Regions from separate parts of the Enterococcus durans genome, predicted to be linked through region 2. Evidence: a T-box and tRNA genes for the amino acid it is inferred to sense, from the RefSeq annotation. Region 2 holds a T-box; the other holds one or more tRNA genes.

Region 1 (7,701 bases), 1.4 Mb from region 2:
ATAATGCCCCAACCATCCCAGGTTCACGATGATTCAACCCACGCATACCGTTATAAGCATGAACAAAGACACTTGCACCAGCTTCAACTGCTTTTTGTGCTTCGTCAAGCGTTGCATTACTGTGACCTAAAGAAACAACCACGCCTTCTTCAGTTACTTGTTTAACAAACTCTTCTACACCATTACGTTCTGGAGCTAATGCGATCTTTTTGATCAAACCGCCAGAAGCTTCTTGCCATTCATGGAAAGTATTCAAATCTGGGTCACCAAAGTAACTTGGATTTTGCGCACCTTTATGTTCCTCTGTAAAGAAAGGTCCTTCAAAATAAATACCTTTGATTTTTGCTCCTGGAGCTTCTTGATACATCTTACCGATCGTTTCCGCAACGTCACGTAAGCGTTCTTTGCTTGATGTTAACGTTGTTGGCAAGAATGATGTAACACCACAAGACAACAGGCCTTCAGACATCGCTTTCACGCCTTCTGCATCGTTATCCATCACATCATGGTTCATATAACCATGGATATGTGTATCCACTAAACCAGGTGCGATCCATTTTCCGCTTTGGTCGATGATATTGACTTCTCCCTCTGGTGTTTTTTGAGAATAATCTCCAAAAAGTCCATCAGTGATTTCAAGATAACCTGCATTTTTGACACCAGATGCCAAAAAGAATTTGTCTGCATAGATAAATGTTCTCATTCTACTCTCTCCTTTGATTTGCTACCTTTAAGGTACTCTTATTTCAGAGAGAAGTCAAGAATGGTCTAAACCATTTATAAACTTTTTGAGATTTTTTTCACCGCTTGCGCTAATTCCTCATAGAACAACGCCTTATTTATTTCTCCTTTGTTTTTAAAAATCAAACTTTTCAAAATAAATAGATCGTTCAAGTAGTAATAGCTGTTCTTTTCTTGCGCCCATCTGATTCCCTGATTCACCTGTTCTAAGGCAGCCTCGATTTCTCCTTGATGCAATAAAAAGCTTCCATAGTTATAAAAAATCTGCGTAAATTCGCTCTTTGTTCGATCCTGGATCGATTCATGGAATAATTGGATGCTGCGGCTCAGATAATACCTTGCTTCACCACTTTTTCCAGCTACACCGTAAATTTTTCCAATGCAACTGATCAATTGGATCTCTACATCTGACACTTGGATACGATCTTTTTGGCTTGAATAAGTTAACGCTTCTTTTAAATAACTAAGTGCTTGAGTAATATTTTTTCGAAGAGTGAACTCACACACACCTAAATAATAGTAATATTTCTGATAATCTGCTGCATCATAGAGATTTTCGATCATCGTTGATGATTTGATCACTTGTTCTAATTTTCGATAATCTCGCTGCTGGAAGTACAAATCTGTTAATTCGAATTGCTTCAAGGCAGAACGAACTTTTCCCTTTGATAAATTCATGACATGATCGATCGTTACCCCTAGTCGCTGGCAGATTTGTGCCATTACAACAACATTTGGTAATTCTTCGTTATTTTCGATTCTGCTCAAAACGCTTTGTGAACAGATATCTTGCGAAAGCATCTTTTGTGTCATTTTTTGTTCTTTTCGAATTTCTTTTATGATTGTACCAAAGGAATCGACTAACGTTTCCATAAGTATCCTCCTCAAAATATGCATATTCGCATTATACAAGTATTTTACTTTACGACTGAAGAAACATCAAGAAAAGACCCATCATAATATTTTAGTCTTCGCTAGTTTCTACTCCTCACTCTATTAGCCTTCACACCAAAAAGAGCCTAAACCTTTGCGTTTGGCTCTTTTCAGGTAAACACTTTGCTTTGAATTTTATTGTTGTCGATAGGTTGATAAAAATTCACGCATTTTAACAGCGGTTGTTTTTAAATCATCCATTTTTGGTAGATAAACGATTCTAAAATGGTCAGGTTGAGGCCAATTGAATCCTCCACCGTGAACAAGTAAAATATGGTGTTCATGGAGAAAGTCTAGTACAAATTTTTCATCATCGAAAATATTGAACCGTTTTGTATCGATCTTTGGAAAGATATAAAATGCTGCTTTAGGTTTTACTGCTGAAAGCCCTGGAATATCATTGATTGCATTGTAGATATATTCTCTTTGTTCATAGATTCGACCACCCGGCAGAAGTAATTCATCCACACTCTGGTACCCACCTAATGCGGTCTGGATGATTTGTTGCGAAAGGACATTCGAACAAAGACGCATCGAAGAAAGCATGTTTAGTCCTTCTATATAGCCTTGTACATTTGATTTGTCGCCACTTAACACCATCCAGCCAACGCGAAATCCTGCCACTCGATGTGATTTAGATAACCCATTTAAGGTAACGACAAAAAGATCAGGTGCAAGGGTCGCAATTGGAATATGTTCCCTACCATCCATAACGAGACGATCATAGATCTCATCTGAATAAATGATCAAATTGTTTTGTCTTGCGACTTCTACGATTTCTTCTAAAAGTTCTTTTGGATAAAGCGCCCCAGTCGGATTATTAGGATTGATGATGACGATTGCTTTCGTACGACTTGTCACTTTCGCTTTGATATCTGCAATATCTGGATACCATTCTGCTTCTTCATCGCAAATATAATGAACTGGATTACCACCTGCCAAAGAAACAGAGGCTGTCCACAAAGGGTAATCTGGCATTGGAACTAAGACTTCATCTCCATTATCCAACAACCCTTGCATACACATAGTGATCAATTCACTGACACCATTTCCAGTATAAATATCGTTGATAGTCACATTAGGGAATTTCTTGACTTGACAATATTGTTGGATTGCCTTTCTTGCCGAAAAGATCCCTTTCGAATCAGAATAACCTTCTGACTCACGGGCGTTCATAATCAGATCACGAATGACTTCATTCGGTGCTTCAAAGCCAAAGGGAGCTGGATTCCCAGTATTTAATTTTAAGATGCTGACCCCTTCTTCTTGCATACGTTCTGCTTCTTCCAGAACTGGGCCACGTACATCGTAACTGACACCTTCTAGTTTATTGGATTTTTCAAATTTTCTCATAACGCTATCCAATCCCTCTTTTCAAAAAAAGTTAGAAATTTCTGATTTTTTATTATTTACATATTTATTCCAATATCATACTCTATTCTTTCCAAATTTGCTATATTTTTCATAAAACCAAAATAAAATTTGTTTTTTATTTAAAATTTTTATTGTCATTTTCTTTGTTTTAGCGATATTTATCCCATAAATTTGCTAACCAATCCATCGCGATGCCAATGATGATTCCAAGTACGATACCAAACATCAAATTTTCGAAAATCATCCCAATTGGAATCCCGATAAGCATCCCCAATAAAGCAAATTCACCATCGTATTTCTTCATGTTTCTACTCCTTTTTCGGCTTGACATCTAACTCATTTCTCGCTATCATTAATTGTTGTTTCTATTATAACGTAGGCATGCTTTTTATTGGTAGGACTATAATTTTTAGATTCACGCAGATGTGTTGGAATTGGCAGACAAGCATGATTGAGGGTCATGTGAGCTAACGCTCGTGTGGGTTCGAGTCCCATCATCTGCATAATAAAAGAGGGCTAGAGAAAAGTGATCAGCTTTTCTTGCCCTCTTTTTTGTTATAAAAAGTTCATTTTGATTCTTTATCGTTTTCTCATAGGAGGAATACACGTCCCACCAAAAGAGCAACAGTGACTCTCTCAAAGATGTATAAGGAAACTTATAAAAAAACGTAATAGCATTTTCAGTTATCTATCTACTTTCTGATAAATGTTGAATCTTCTTGAGGAATTCCATTTTCATCCGTTATATAGCGTTCTACTTTCATATGCAGATCATATTTTTCTCTCAGTTCAGCAATACGGGTCATCATAGGAGAATCATGATGATGATCAATTGCGCGCTGATCCGTCCAGCTGTCAATCAGAAGGACCGTTTCTTCATCATCCATAGGGAAAAAGTATTCATATTTAAGATTACCCTTTTCTGCACGAATCGCATCGACAGTCCCAGTTGAAATCATTTCTTTTGCAAATCTTTTTGCATTGCCATTTTTGCCACTATAATAGATATTCACAGTAATCGCCATTTTTCCGCCTCCTCACTTCTTATCTGAAATTCTTATAAGACTAAATCCTATGACTGAATGGTGTAAACTCCCTGAGCCAGCTGACTCCATAATGAGAACACTTTGCAGCTAGACGGCAACTGTTGCAAAACAGGCACCTCTCACTATTCAGCTTACAGATAGAGTAAAAAATAAAAAACAGACCCAATAAAGTATAAGGTGATATAAATATCTTACCCGCACTTTTTGAGCCTGTCAATTTTCATATGTAATGTATGGAGACAGTTTTACGACAAATAAAAAAACCACCCCATAAGAGGTGGTTAAAGTTCAACATTATTTTACGATATTTACTGCTTGAGGGCCACGTTGACCATCTTCAATATCAAAAGTCACTGCTTGACCTTCGTCTAATGTTTTGAAACCTTCGCCTTGGATAGCTGAGAAATGTGCAAATACATCTTGTCCATCTTCACCAGTGATAAATCCAAAACCTTTGTCTGAGTTAAACCATTTTACTGTACCGTTATTCATATATATTTCCTCCTAATACGTATATCATACGTGTTTTGTTGCAATTAATATTACTTAGTAAAAGGAGTTTTTATAGTGTGAATATATCGCTCAGATTACGTTTCAAATTAGATTACTTATTTAATATAGCATGGATATCCAAACAATGCAAGGATTATCTTCTATAGGTTCCACAAAATGTCAATTGATCAATAATGGATCATACCTGTAGATGACCAATCTTACTGATATAACGACCTCATCATATTCAGTAAAGCGTGGGACTGCCATGTGAGAAACGCGTTTATAGGTACCTTCGCTTTTTTTGATAACTTTTAATTCCCTCTCCCTATCCTCTTCATCTATAAAGAGAATTTCTCTCACTCGCAAAAATTATATTATATAGAAGAAAATAGTCTAACCACATCCTTCTAGACGATACGTTTTCTATAAAAAAGCTATGTTCCTTACAATCATCTATTTTGAATAATTTCTCTTTGGATACTTGCTCTTTTCGAAAATCACAGCAATTTTGGATTTACCTAAGACCGTATAATCCCTGACAACGAATTGATTTCGCTGGTTATAGTAGCCTTTCACATATAGCTTCATTCCCTCATCGACTTCTGCCAAGAAGTTTAGACTATGGGCAGCAATCAAACAGTTCACGTTATCTAAGGTAAAACGGATCAATGGACGGGCATTAAGTTTGAGTGTTCTGATTTTACTTACAGTTCCATATTTATGTTCCATTTTACTCACCTCTTACAATAATTATACGAACACAAGTTCTCTTTTGCAAGAATTATCTGCTAGTTACTTGATAAAAGTTTCTTGCTGTGTTCGAAACTTTTCACCTTCACCTATTAATCCTCCCTCTCAACTCTTATATGATCCACTCACCTTATGCTTTGAGAATGCTTTTCTTATCGGGGTTACCATTGTTAGGGTACAATCAGCACACAAACTTTATTCGAAAAATAGCGTATTTTTCAAATAAATTGCTCCATCACTAAAATCCTCACAAGCAGTATTTTAGCCGTAGCCTCTAGATTCGTTTATAATGAACTTATGTCAGATAGGAGAGGAGAAATAACAATGAAAACATTAGACGTAATTGCTTTAACACTATTGATCGTTGGAGGATTGAATTGGTTATTGGTTGGGTTATTAGAATTTGATCTAGTTGCTACGATTGCTGGCGGTTCTACAACAATTTTAGCGAAAGTCATCTATATTGTCGTAGGTATTTGTGCTATTTATTGTTTGAAATTCTTTCCGCTACTTACAAATAGAGTCGAACGATAGATCCATTCATATAAACAAAAGAGTGTAATAGAAACACTAAATAAATCGTAGAGGGTAAGATAAAAGTGATGTTGCTTTTATCTTACCCTCTACACTTAGTTAAACAGTGGTATCTATTCAAAAAGAAGCTACTATTTCTTAAGGATTAGAAATACAAATTTTTAGCGTTCTTTCTTATTTTTTGAAAATAAATCCTAAGGTATCGAACTCTGCTTTTTTATGTTGATTCTCTAAAATCGGTGCAAATAATATAATTAACCTACCTATTTTACCTTTTCTTAATAGTTTGGCTTTGTGAATTTCATAAATTTAGTTACTTGATTTAAAAGCAAAGAAAGCTTTTTCAATTACATATATTACTTCGTTTATTACAAAAAACGTAGATTTGTCACAAAGTGTCACGAAGCTATTACCTATGAAATATTTTCACGTGTTAAAGTAATCCTCGTTGAACACAACAAATACTTTTTAAAACGACGAAGGAGATTTTACATGAAATCACTTAAAACATTACTTTTAGGAACAACTTTGGCTGCCGGCGCTCTATTCTTTATGGGTACATCTGCACATGCGGACGAAGCATATACCGTTCAATCAGGTGATACACTATCAACGATTTCTCAAAAATACGTTGGTGATAACTCCTTGATCCAAACTATTGCAGAACATAATTCGATTTCAAATATTAACCTGATCTATTCAGGTCAACAATTAACGATCCCTACAGGAGACCAAGCAGCAGTTGCAGAAACAACTTACTCTGCACCTCAAGAAACACAAGCACAACCAGCTGCCGCACCTGTCCAACAAGAAGCAGTTCAATCTGCTCCTGCAGAAGCAGCACAACCTGTTGTGACTGAAACTGCAGCACCAGCTGCAAGCACAAGCTCAGCGAAAGAATGGATCGCTCAAAGAGAATCAAGCGGTTCTTACACAGCAACTAACGGCCGTTACATCGGACGTTACCAATTAGATGCTTCATACTTGAATGGTGACTACTCTGCTGCTAACCAAGAACGTGTAGCCGATCAATATGTTACTTCACGTTATGGTTCATGGGATGCTGCCCAAGCATTCTGGTTAGCTAACGGTTGGTACTAAGAAGTACAAATAGAAAATAAAAAAATTGGCGGGAATCCTTAGGTTTCAGCCAATTTTTTTGCGTATTTTTTTTGTTGAAACTTTGTTACTTTCTGATTGGGCTCTTGGGTCGAAAACAATTGCTTTTCCAATTGCTGGATATTGTTTTCAGCTTCTCGAATGACCTTCACTAAATAATTTTTTTCTGCTTTTAGTTGTTTTACTAAATATTCCAAATAATCATTTTCTTTTTGAAATTCTTCTATTGTTTTATTCTTTTTTCTCATAAACTTGCTCTGTGGATCTCGTTTATTTTGCTCTGGCTTTTTTATTCCAATTTCTGAGGGCAAAATAGATGTATTCACGATTTTGTCATAAAGCTGCTTGTATTCTAAACGCTGACTATTCGTATTTAAAGAAATATGTGCTCTGGATGTGTTGTTTCCAGAAATTACGGTCTTTTTTTGTTTGAGAATCATCTCAAGCTTCAAAGAAAGTTCAGTTTCCAACTCATTCTTTTTATATTTAGTGATCATTTGAGCAGAATTCAAACGTCCTTCTTTCATTGGAATCAGACCGATATGTAGATGTGGTTGCTCTTCATCAAAATGTACACTTGCATAAATAATATTTGCTATACCATAAAATTTTTGAAATGTCTGTACGACTTGTAAAAAGAATAATTTCATTTCTCTACTTGATAATTTTTGTAAAGAGTACTCCTCGAACAAGACACGCCATTCAACCA
Region 2 (7,701 bases):
GCTTCTACATCAACGCTGTCTTTGATCGCAGCAGATGGCTTTGGATTTTTCACGACGATCTCTCCGATAACTGCATCAGGATAATTCACATCTGCGATTTTTTTGGAGTAGTTATTGACCTGTGGTGCAACAGCAGTTGTTCCCATTGTTAAATTTCCTAAAAGACGTATAGTATCCCTTTCATTCGTATTAATAGTGGTAGTTTCCATCCTTATGATCGTCACATTGATTGTCACTTGACGACCACTAATAGTAGGTGTTGCCGTAACAGACAAATAAGACGGCACACCGGACCACCTCAGATTATTCAACGTATATGGATTTGAGAAGGATGGATGATTTCCATAATACATCTGCTGAAAATAAAAATCAGGTGCAGTGCTCAAATTACTAGCAATCCAAGAGATCCAACCATTTCCCGGAGCTTGCACCATCGTATACGTATCAAAAGTGACTGTAAATCTTTGAACTGCTCCTGCTTCTAAAGTCAATTCTCTATTCGTAACTCTCTGCATCTTACCCTCAATATAAGCACTTCTTCCATTATCGACTAAATGATGGCGATATGCGTTAAGGTTAGGTAACGAGTAAGTGCTCATCCGCATCGCTTCTGGCAAGACCATCAGCTGTTCTGTTTCCTCCTCTTTTGGCAAAACTGGCGAAGGTAGTCCATTTCCTTCACTACTTTCTTTCCCGTCTTCTGCAGAAGGAGGGGTCGTCTCTACTGTTTCTTCAGATGTTTCCGGAATAGGTGGTTCCGTAGTCTCTACTGTTTCTGGCTGTTCCGGTTGTTCCGGATTCGAATCCTCTGTAGTTGGTACTTCAGCAGGTTCCGTATGTACAGGTTCTTCTGCGGTCGATTCAGTCGTTGGAGGGTTACTTTCGATCGCTGGTAGTTCATTTTGCTCTTGTAAACGCTGAACCAATTCCGTGTCAATTTCAACTGGTGCCTCTTCTGCAAAAATGGTGACTGGAAAAAGGCAGTGTTGGAATAATAAGAGCGAAGTGGCTATTGTTCTAAAATTTTTCATTTGCAAATGTTCTGTCCCCCTTTCTAGTTCTAACATCATGAGCCTATCTAAAAATCATCTTATCTTAAGGCATTGCTTTTTCTTATTCATTCAAGTGCAGCCACTCATCGAAACGATGACTTACAAAAATCAACGGTTCTCTTATTTTTCATACATCCCCCCAAACGTCATAAAATCCCCACACTAAAATTATCCATGATTCTATTATTAGAAGAAAACCTTTTTTTACCGACAGATTGGTAAAATAATACCTTTAAAAGCAAAAAAGAGCAGGAAAAGTATGGATACTTTTTCCTGCTCTAAATGGCGGGATATCGTCTTTTTTTATCCCTTGATTCTGTTAATATAGTTACTTTTTTCTAGCTATATTGCCGAATTTCTTAGTTTGCTACGATGTTGACTAATTTATTTGGCACCACGATCACTTTACGCACTGTTTTGCCTTCGATATTTTCTTTGATCAACTCATTTTCTAAGGCTAGTTTTTCCAAATCTTCTTTTGCTAGGTCACGAGCAACGTTGGCTTTTGCACGAACTTTTCCATTGACTTGGAAAACTACTTCGATTTCATCTTCCACTAAAGCAGCTTCATCATATGTTGGCCACTTAGCATAAGAAATACCACCTTCATTGCCTAAGATCGCCCATAGTTCTTCTCCCATATGTGGTGCGATCGGTGCAAGCAACTGAACGAAACCTTCAATATATTCGTAAGGAAGAGCATCTACTTTATAGGCTTCATTGACAAAGACCATCAATTGAGAGATTGCCGTGTTGAAATGCAGTGTTTCATAATCTTCCGTTACTTTCTTCACTGTTTGGTTATACACTTTGTCTAATTTGCCATCGTTCAAAGTAGTGATACGATCACGCATTTTGTTGTTTTCGTCTACGATCAAGCGCCAAACACGATCTAAGAATTTACGGCTACCTTCTAAGCCATTTTCACTCCACGCAATTGATGCATCTAATGGTCCCATGAACATTTCATACAATCGTAATGTATCCGCACCATATTTAGCTACAACATCGTCAGGGTTCACTACGTTCCCACGAGATTTAGACATTTTTTCATTGTTTTCGCCTAGGATCATTCCTTGGTTATATAGTTTTTGGAATGGTTCTTTTGTTGGAACGACACCGATATCATATAAGAATTTATGCCAGAAACGTGCATACAACAAATGAAGTACCGCATGTTCTGCTCCACCGATATAGATATCTACTGGTAACCAACGTTCTAATTTTTCGTAATTGGCTAGTTCTTTTTTGTTGTGTGGATCGATATAACGCAAGTAATACCATGAACTGCCCGCCCATTGTGGCATCGTATTGGTTTCACGACGTCCTTTTTTACCTGTTACAGGATCGGTCACATTGACCCATTCATCAATGTTCGCAAGTGGTGACTCCCCTGTTCCACTAGGCTTGATGTTTTCCGTTTTAGGTAAGCGTAAAGGTAGTTCTTCTTCTGGTAAAGCAGTGACTGTTCCATCTTCCCAATGGATGATCGGAATTGGTTCACCCCAATAACGTTGACGTGAAAACAACCAGTCACGTAAACGATAGCTAGTTTCTCTTTTACCTACGCCATGTTCTTCCAACCACGTGTTCATTTTTTCAATTGCTTCTTGTTTGTTCATTCCATCTACAAAACCAGAATTGATATGCGCACCATCTTCTGTATACGCAGCTTCTGAGATATCTCCGCCTTCAATTACTGGCATGATTTCTAAATCAAATTTTCTCGCAAATTCATAATCACGTTCATCATGCGCAGGTACTGCCATGATTGCGCCTGTACCGTAAGAAGCTAACACATAATCTGCGATCCAGATTGGGATTTCTTTCCCGTTGACAGGGTTGATAGCGTACGCTCCAGTAAACACACCCGTCTTTTCTTTCGCTAGATCTGTTCTTTTAAGATCCGATTTTTTAGCTGTTTCTTCAATATAAGCTTCGACTGCTTCTTTTTGTTCAGGTGTCGTGATTTCTCGCACTAAGTCAAGTTCTGGTGCTAATACAGAATAAGTTGCGCCAAATAACGTGTCGGGACGTGTCGTAAAGACCGTATACGCTTTGTCTGTACCCGCTACTTTAAATTCTACGTTGGCTCCGACTGAGCGACCGATCCAGTTTCTTTGCATTTCTTTGATGCTTTCTGGCCAATCGACTAACTCTAAATCATCTAAAAGGCGATCTGCGTAAGCTGTGATTTTCAACATCCATTGGCGCATTGGTTTGCGTACGACATCATAGCCCCCACGTTCGCTTTTTCCGTCGATAACTTCTTCGTTTGAGATAACTGTTCCAAGCTCTGGCACCCAGTTCACAGCTACTTCTGCTTCATACGCTAAGCCTTTTTCATATAGTTTTGTAAAGATCCATTGTGTCCATTTATAATATTCTGGATCAGTTGTATTGACTTCACGGTTCCAGTCATAACTAAACCCTAAAGAATTGATTTGACGTCGGAATGTTTCAATATTTTTTTGGGTAAATTCAGCAGGATCATTCCCAGTATCCAGCGCATATTGTTCTGCGGGAAGACCGAATGCATCCCACCCCATCGGATGTAATACATTGAATCCTTGGCTTCGTTTGAAACGAGAAAGGATATCTGTTGCTGTATAGCCTTCTGGATGTCCTACGTGCAAGCCTTGTCCAGATGGATATGGGAACATATCCAATGCATAGAATTTAGGTTTTTCATGATCATCATGGGTATTGAAGGTATTGTTTTTTGCCCAATATTTTTGCCATTTCTTTTCAACTTCTTTATGGTTATAACTCATTTTCTATCCCCCTGCTCTATTTTTCATCTTATAAAGATGAATACAACGAATGTCTTTGCACGAGCAATCCATTCGCCTGTTTTCTAATCAAAGAAAACAAAAAAATCCTATAAAAAGATTGCTCTTTTTATAGGACGTAAACTACGTGGTACCACCTAACTTTGCCTTTTTGAAAAGGCCTCGAACGTTGTAACGGTCGTCACCGCATCTGCTTACTTCTATTTTCAGCAGATGCAACTCAAAGGCGAGTTCAAAAGCGTCCGTACACATTTCCACCAGCCATGTGCTCTCTAAAACTTTCGTCTTTTTACTACTTCCTTTTCAAACGTTGGTTTATTAAAAGTGTAGGTTCATAGTAACAAATAAATGACATAAGTTCAATTATTATTTGAGTGGTTCAAGCATTTATTTTGCTACGATCAATTGTTGGCCTGGATAAATGAAATTGTTCTTGATATTGTTCCATTCAATCAGTTGGTTCATCGTGATGCCATGGCTATCTGCGACTCCCCAGACAGATTCTCCCGCTTTGACCGTATATGTTTTTTGCCCAGTCGTTGGTGCAGATTGAGTAGTCCCTTTTTTGACGATTACTTGCTGCCCTGGGTAAATGAAATTATTCTTGATGTTGTTCCATTGGATCAATTGATCCATCGTGATGTTGTGCTTATTCGCAACGCCCCAAACAGATTCTCCTGCTTTGACTGTATAAATCGTATCGCCAGTTGATGCGGTACTTGTCGTATTCGAGGTATTCGGCGTGCTTGGCGTTGTTGCTGTTGTAGTTGAAGAAGTGTTCGTGCTAGTTGCAACACTTCCGCCTTTAACGATCAACTGTTGCCCTGGATAAATGAAATTGTTCTTGATATTGTTCCATTGGATCAATTGGTCCATCGAAATGCCATTTTTATTCGCAACACTCCAGACAGACTCACCCGCTTTGACTGTATAGGTACTTCCTGTATTCGTTGTCGCACCTGTATTCGTATTGGTATTATTTGTCGTAGTTTGGTTGGTCGTTGCTGAACTGCTTGAAGAACCATTCGAAACGACTAATTGTTGTCCTGGATAAATAAAATTATTTTTGATGTTGTTCCACTGGATCAACTGATTCATTGAGATACCATATTTATTGGACACGCTCCAGACGGAATCGCCTGATTTGACCGTATATTTGGTACCAGAAACTGCCGTGTTCCCTGCATTATTTGAACTACTTGATGCGTTCCCAGTATTCGTCGTAGTGGAAGAAGAGCTTCCCCCATTTGACACAATCAATTGTTGCCCTGGATAAACAAAATTATTTTTGATGTTGTTCCATTGGATCAGTTGATTCATTGAAATACCGTGGTCATTTGCGATCTTCCAAACAGAATCACCTGATTTGACTGTATATTTTGCACCAGAAGTTTGACCAGTACCTGCGGAAGTATTACTGTTTCCAGAAGAATTTGTATTATTTCCAGAGTTATTTGTTGAAGAACCGGTTGTTTGACCACCTTTGATCGTTAACTTTTGTCCTGGATAAATAAAATTATTTTTGATATTGTTCCATTCGATCAACTGTGACATACTGATACCAAATGAATTCGAGATTCCCCAGACAGAGTCACCCGATTTGACTGTATAGGTAGTTGAAGTAGTTCCCGTACTCCCTGTATTGGTGTTACTACCTGTATTTCCAGTATTTGTGTTGCCACCAGTCGTTGCACCACCGCCAGCATTACCGCTTGCTGGTGTATCATATTTTGTTAAGCCGTAAGTTAAAATGATATTGTTCAATTTTCCAGCATAACTTGGGTCTGTTGCATAGCGTCCAGTCAAGTAAGCTGTTGCATCTGTATAGGATTTCGTATTGCTTTTCCAAGTACCTGCATAATAATAGCCATTGCCAAATGAAGTATTACGTAAAACATAGGCGTTATCACTGAATGACTCCGCAAAAGAAGGGTATTGACGGAATGGTTCTTTCTTAGTCACCCACTGATTGTTCAAGTATTCAAGTGTATCCATATAAACGGTTTGTCCTTGGTAGCTACCCTTGATACCAAATAAATTGTGATACGGTGCTTGAGACAACGCGCTGCTACCCCAACCACTTTCAACGACCGCTTGGGCGATCATCACGGAGGCGTATAAATCATTGGCTTGTGCAATTGGTTGAGCATAAGTCGCGATTTCCGTAATAAATGCTGCAGTATTGATTCTTGCGCCAAACTGAGTTGGCGTTTGATCAGCATTTACTGGCACTGGTTGTATCAAAGGTGCCGCTACAGAACAGCCTACCATTGCAGTACCGACTAGAGCGGCACTACGTTTTACTTTGCGGAATCGCTTGGTCTCTTCTAAACGTCTGCGTTCCTTTCTTGCAATGTTTTCCATCTTCTATCCTCCAAATTCTGTTTACAATTTCTCTACTATTATAACAATTATAACTTCTCTTAAACTTTATTAAAAGTTATTTAAGACTCATTATCCTTATTGTAACCAGACTGTAATTTTTCGTAATTTTCCATATGTAGGAAAAAATAAAACGTTGGTATGACTAGACTGCGTGTTTTCAGCTAAACACATCGCTGTCTTTTATGAAAATAAGTATGTCGGTTATATTACCTGAAAATGTCTAAGTGATTACATTGGTCTATTGCCAAATAGAAATGTTGTTTTTTGCGTATATTTTTAGCTCACATAACAGATATGAAAGTTTTTTATAAGTCTAAGAATGCTATAATGAATTATTGTTGAAAAGGAGGAAACTTATGAAACAAAAAACAACTTTTCATGTAGTCGGTACTCTTTTTTTATTCCTATTTTTCATATTAGGCTACATTGTTAAATATCGGATCAACTTATTATCAGGATTTGATCAAACCATAACTGAAATCATACGCACACCTTATCCTGATTGGAACCACTACCAGCTATTTATCACAACATTCGGAAATGCACTGACTGTGATTGTTGTATTTTTACTTGTTCTGGCATTTTTGTGGTGGAAGAAAAAACACATTGAACTGATTTGGTTTGCGACTAATTTTGTCGTGATAGCCGGAATCATCAATCCATTGATCAAATTATTCGTGATGCGGTTGCGTCCAACGCTTCCTCACTTAGTTGTTGAACACAGCTACAGTTTTCCTAGTGGGCATTCTGCTGCAAGTATGATTTTATATGGGACACTTTTATTTTTACTTCCTAGCCTGATCAAGAAAAAGGGAATCGCCACATTGCTTCAACTTCTGTTGGCGTTTATTATAGTAAGTGTTGGTGCAAGCCGAATATATCTAGGTGTCCATTTCCCAAGTGATGTTTTAGGTGGATATTTGCTCAGCCTAAGTTGGCTCTTTCTCACTTATCCAACCTATAGAGAAAAAAAGGAACAGATTGAACTGCATACGATAGATTAACATTTCAACAATTATTTTTTAGATATTTAAAGGGGTACGAGAAGACTTCTCGTGACCTTTAGAAAGAAGGATTTTTATGGACTTTCCTTATTCAGATGGAAACAAACGTTACCATTCATGGAACTATGCTTTAAGAAATGAGTTTGGTGGCAAGATTTTTAAAGTACCGATAGACGGCGGTTTTGATTGTCCGAATCGTGATGGCACAGTCGCTCACGGTGGCTGTACTTTTTGTAGTGTTTCTGGTTCAGGAGATATGATCGTCGCTCCAGAAGATCCATTACCTATCCAGTTTCACAAAGAAATCGATATGATGCATAAAAAATGGCCTGGTGTGGAACAATATATCGTTTATTTCCAAAATTTCACCAATACGCACGCTCCTGTCGAAGTGATCCGAGAACGATTTGAACAAGTAATCAATTTACCTGGTGTTGTTGGATTATCCATTGGGACCCGCCCTGATTG

The links. The T-box of region 2 lies ahead of leuS (leucine--tRNA ligase). A T-box ahead of a tRNA ligase gene usually reads a tRNA of that ligase, here a tRNA-Leu.
Region 1: it has a tRNA-Leu gene. The T-box ahead of leuS (leucine--tRNA ligase) is inferred to sense a tRNA for this amino acid. The anticodon was not compared.

The regions. Positions count from the first base shown of each region.
Region 1 covers NZ_CP022930.1:2,171,814-2,179,514, reverse strand. The annotation lists gene nagA (N-acetylglucosamine-6-phosphate deacetylase) at 1-703, opposite strand, end outside; gene CJZ72_RS10420 (helix-turn-helix domain-containing protein) at 778-1,614, opposite strand; gene CJZ72_RS10415 (pyridoxal phosphate-dependent aminotransferase) at 1,810-3,027, opposite strand; gene CJZ72_RS14525 (hypothetical protein) at 3,197-3,352, opposite strand; tRNA gene CJZ72_RS10410 (tRNA-Leu) at 3,468-3,551, shown strand; gene CJZ72_RS10405 (putative quinol monooxygenase) at 3,741-4,073, opposite strand; gene CJZ72_RS10400 (cold-shock protein) at 4,389-4,586, opposite strand; gene CJZ72_RS10395 (hypothetical protein) at 5,043-5,318, opposite strand; gene CJZ72_RS10390 (DUF378 domain-containing protein) at 5,664-5,873, shown strand; gene apf (aggregation-promoting factor) at 6,366-6,974, shown strand; gene CJZ72_RS10380 (plasmid recombination protein) at 7,013-7,701, opposite strand, start outside.
Region 2 covers NZ_CP022930.1:805,402-813,102, forward strand. The annotation lists gene CJZ72_RS03855 (ICP22 family protein) at 1-1,031, opposite strand, end outside; gene leuS (leucine--tRNA ligase) at 1,412-3,826, opposite strand; T-box leader at 3,954-4,161, opposite strand; gene CJZ72_RS03865 (LysM peptidoglycan-binding domain-containing protein) at 4,232-6,208, opposite strand; gene CJZ72_RS03870 (phosphatase PAP2 family protein) at 6,586-7,233, shown strand; gene CJZ72_RS03875 (TIGR01212 family radical SAM protein) at 7,310-7,701, shown strand, end outside.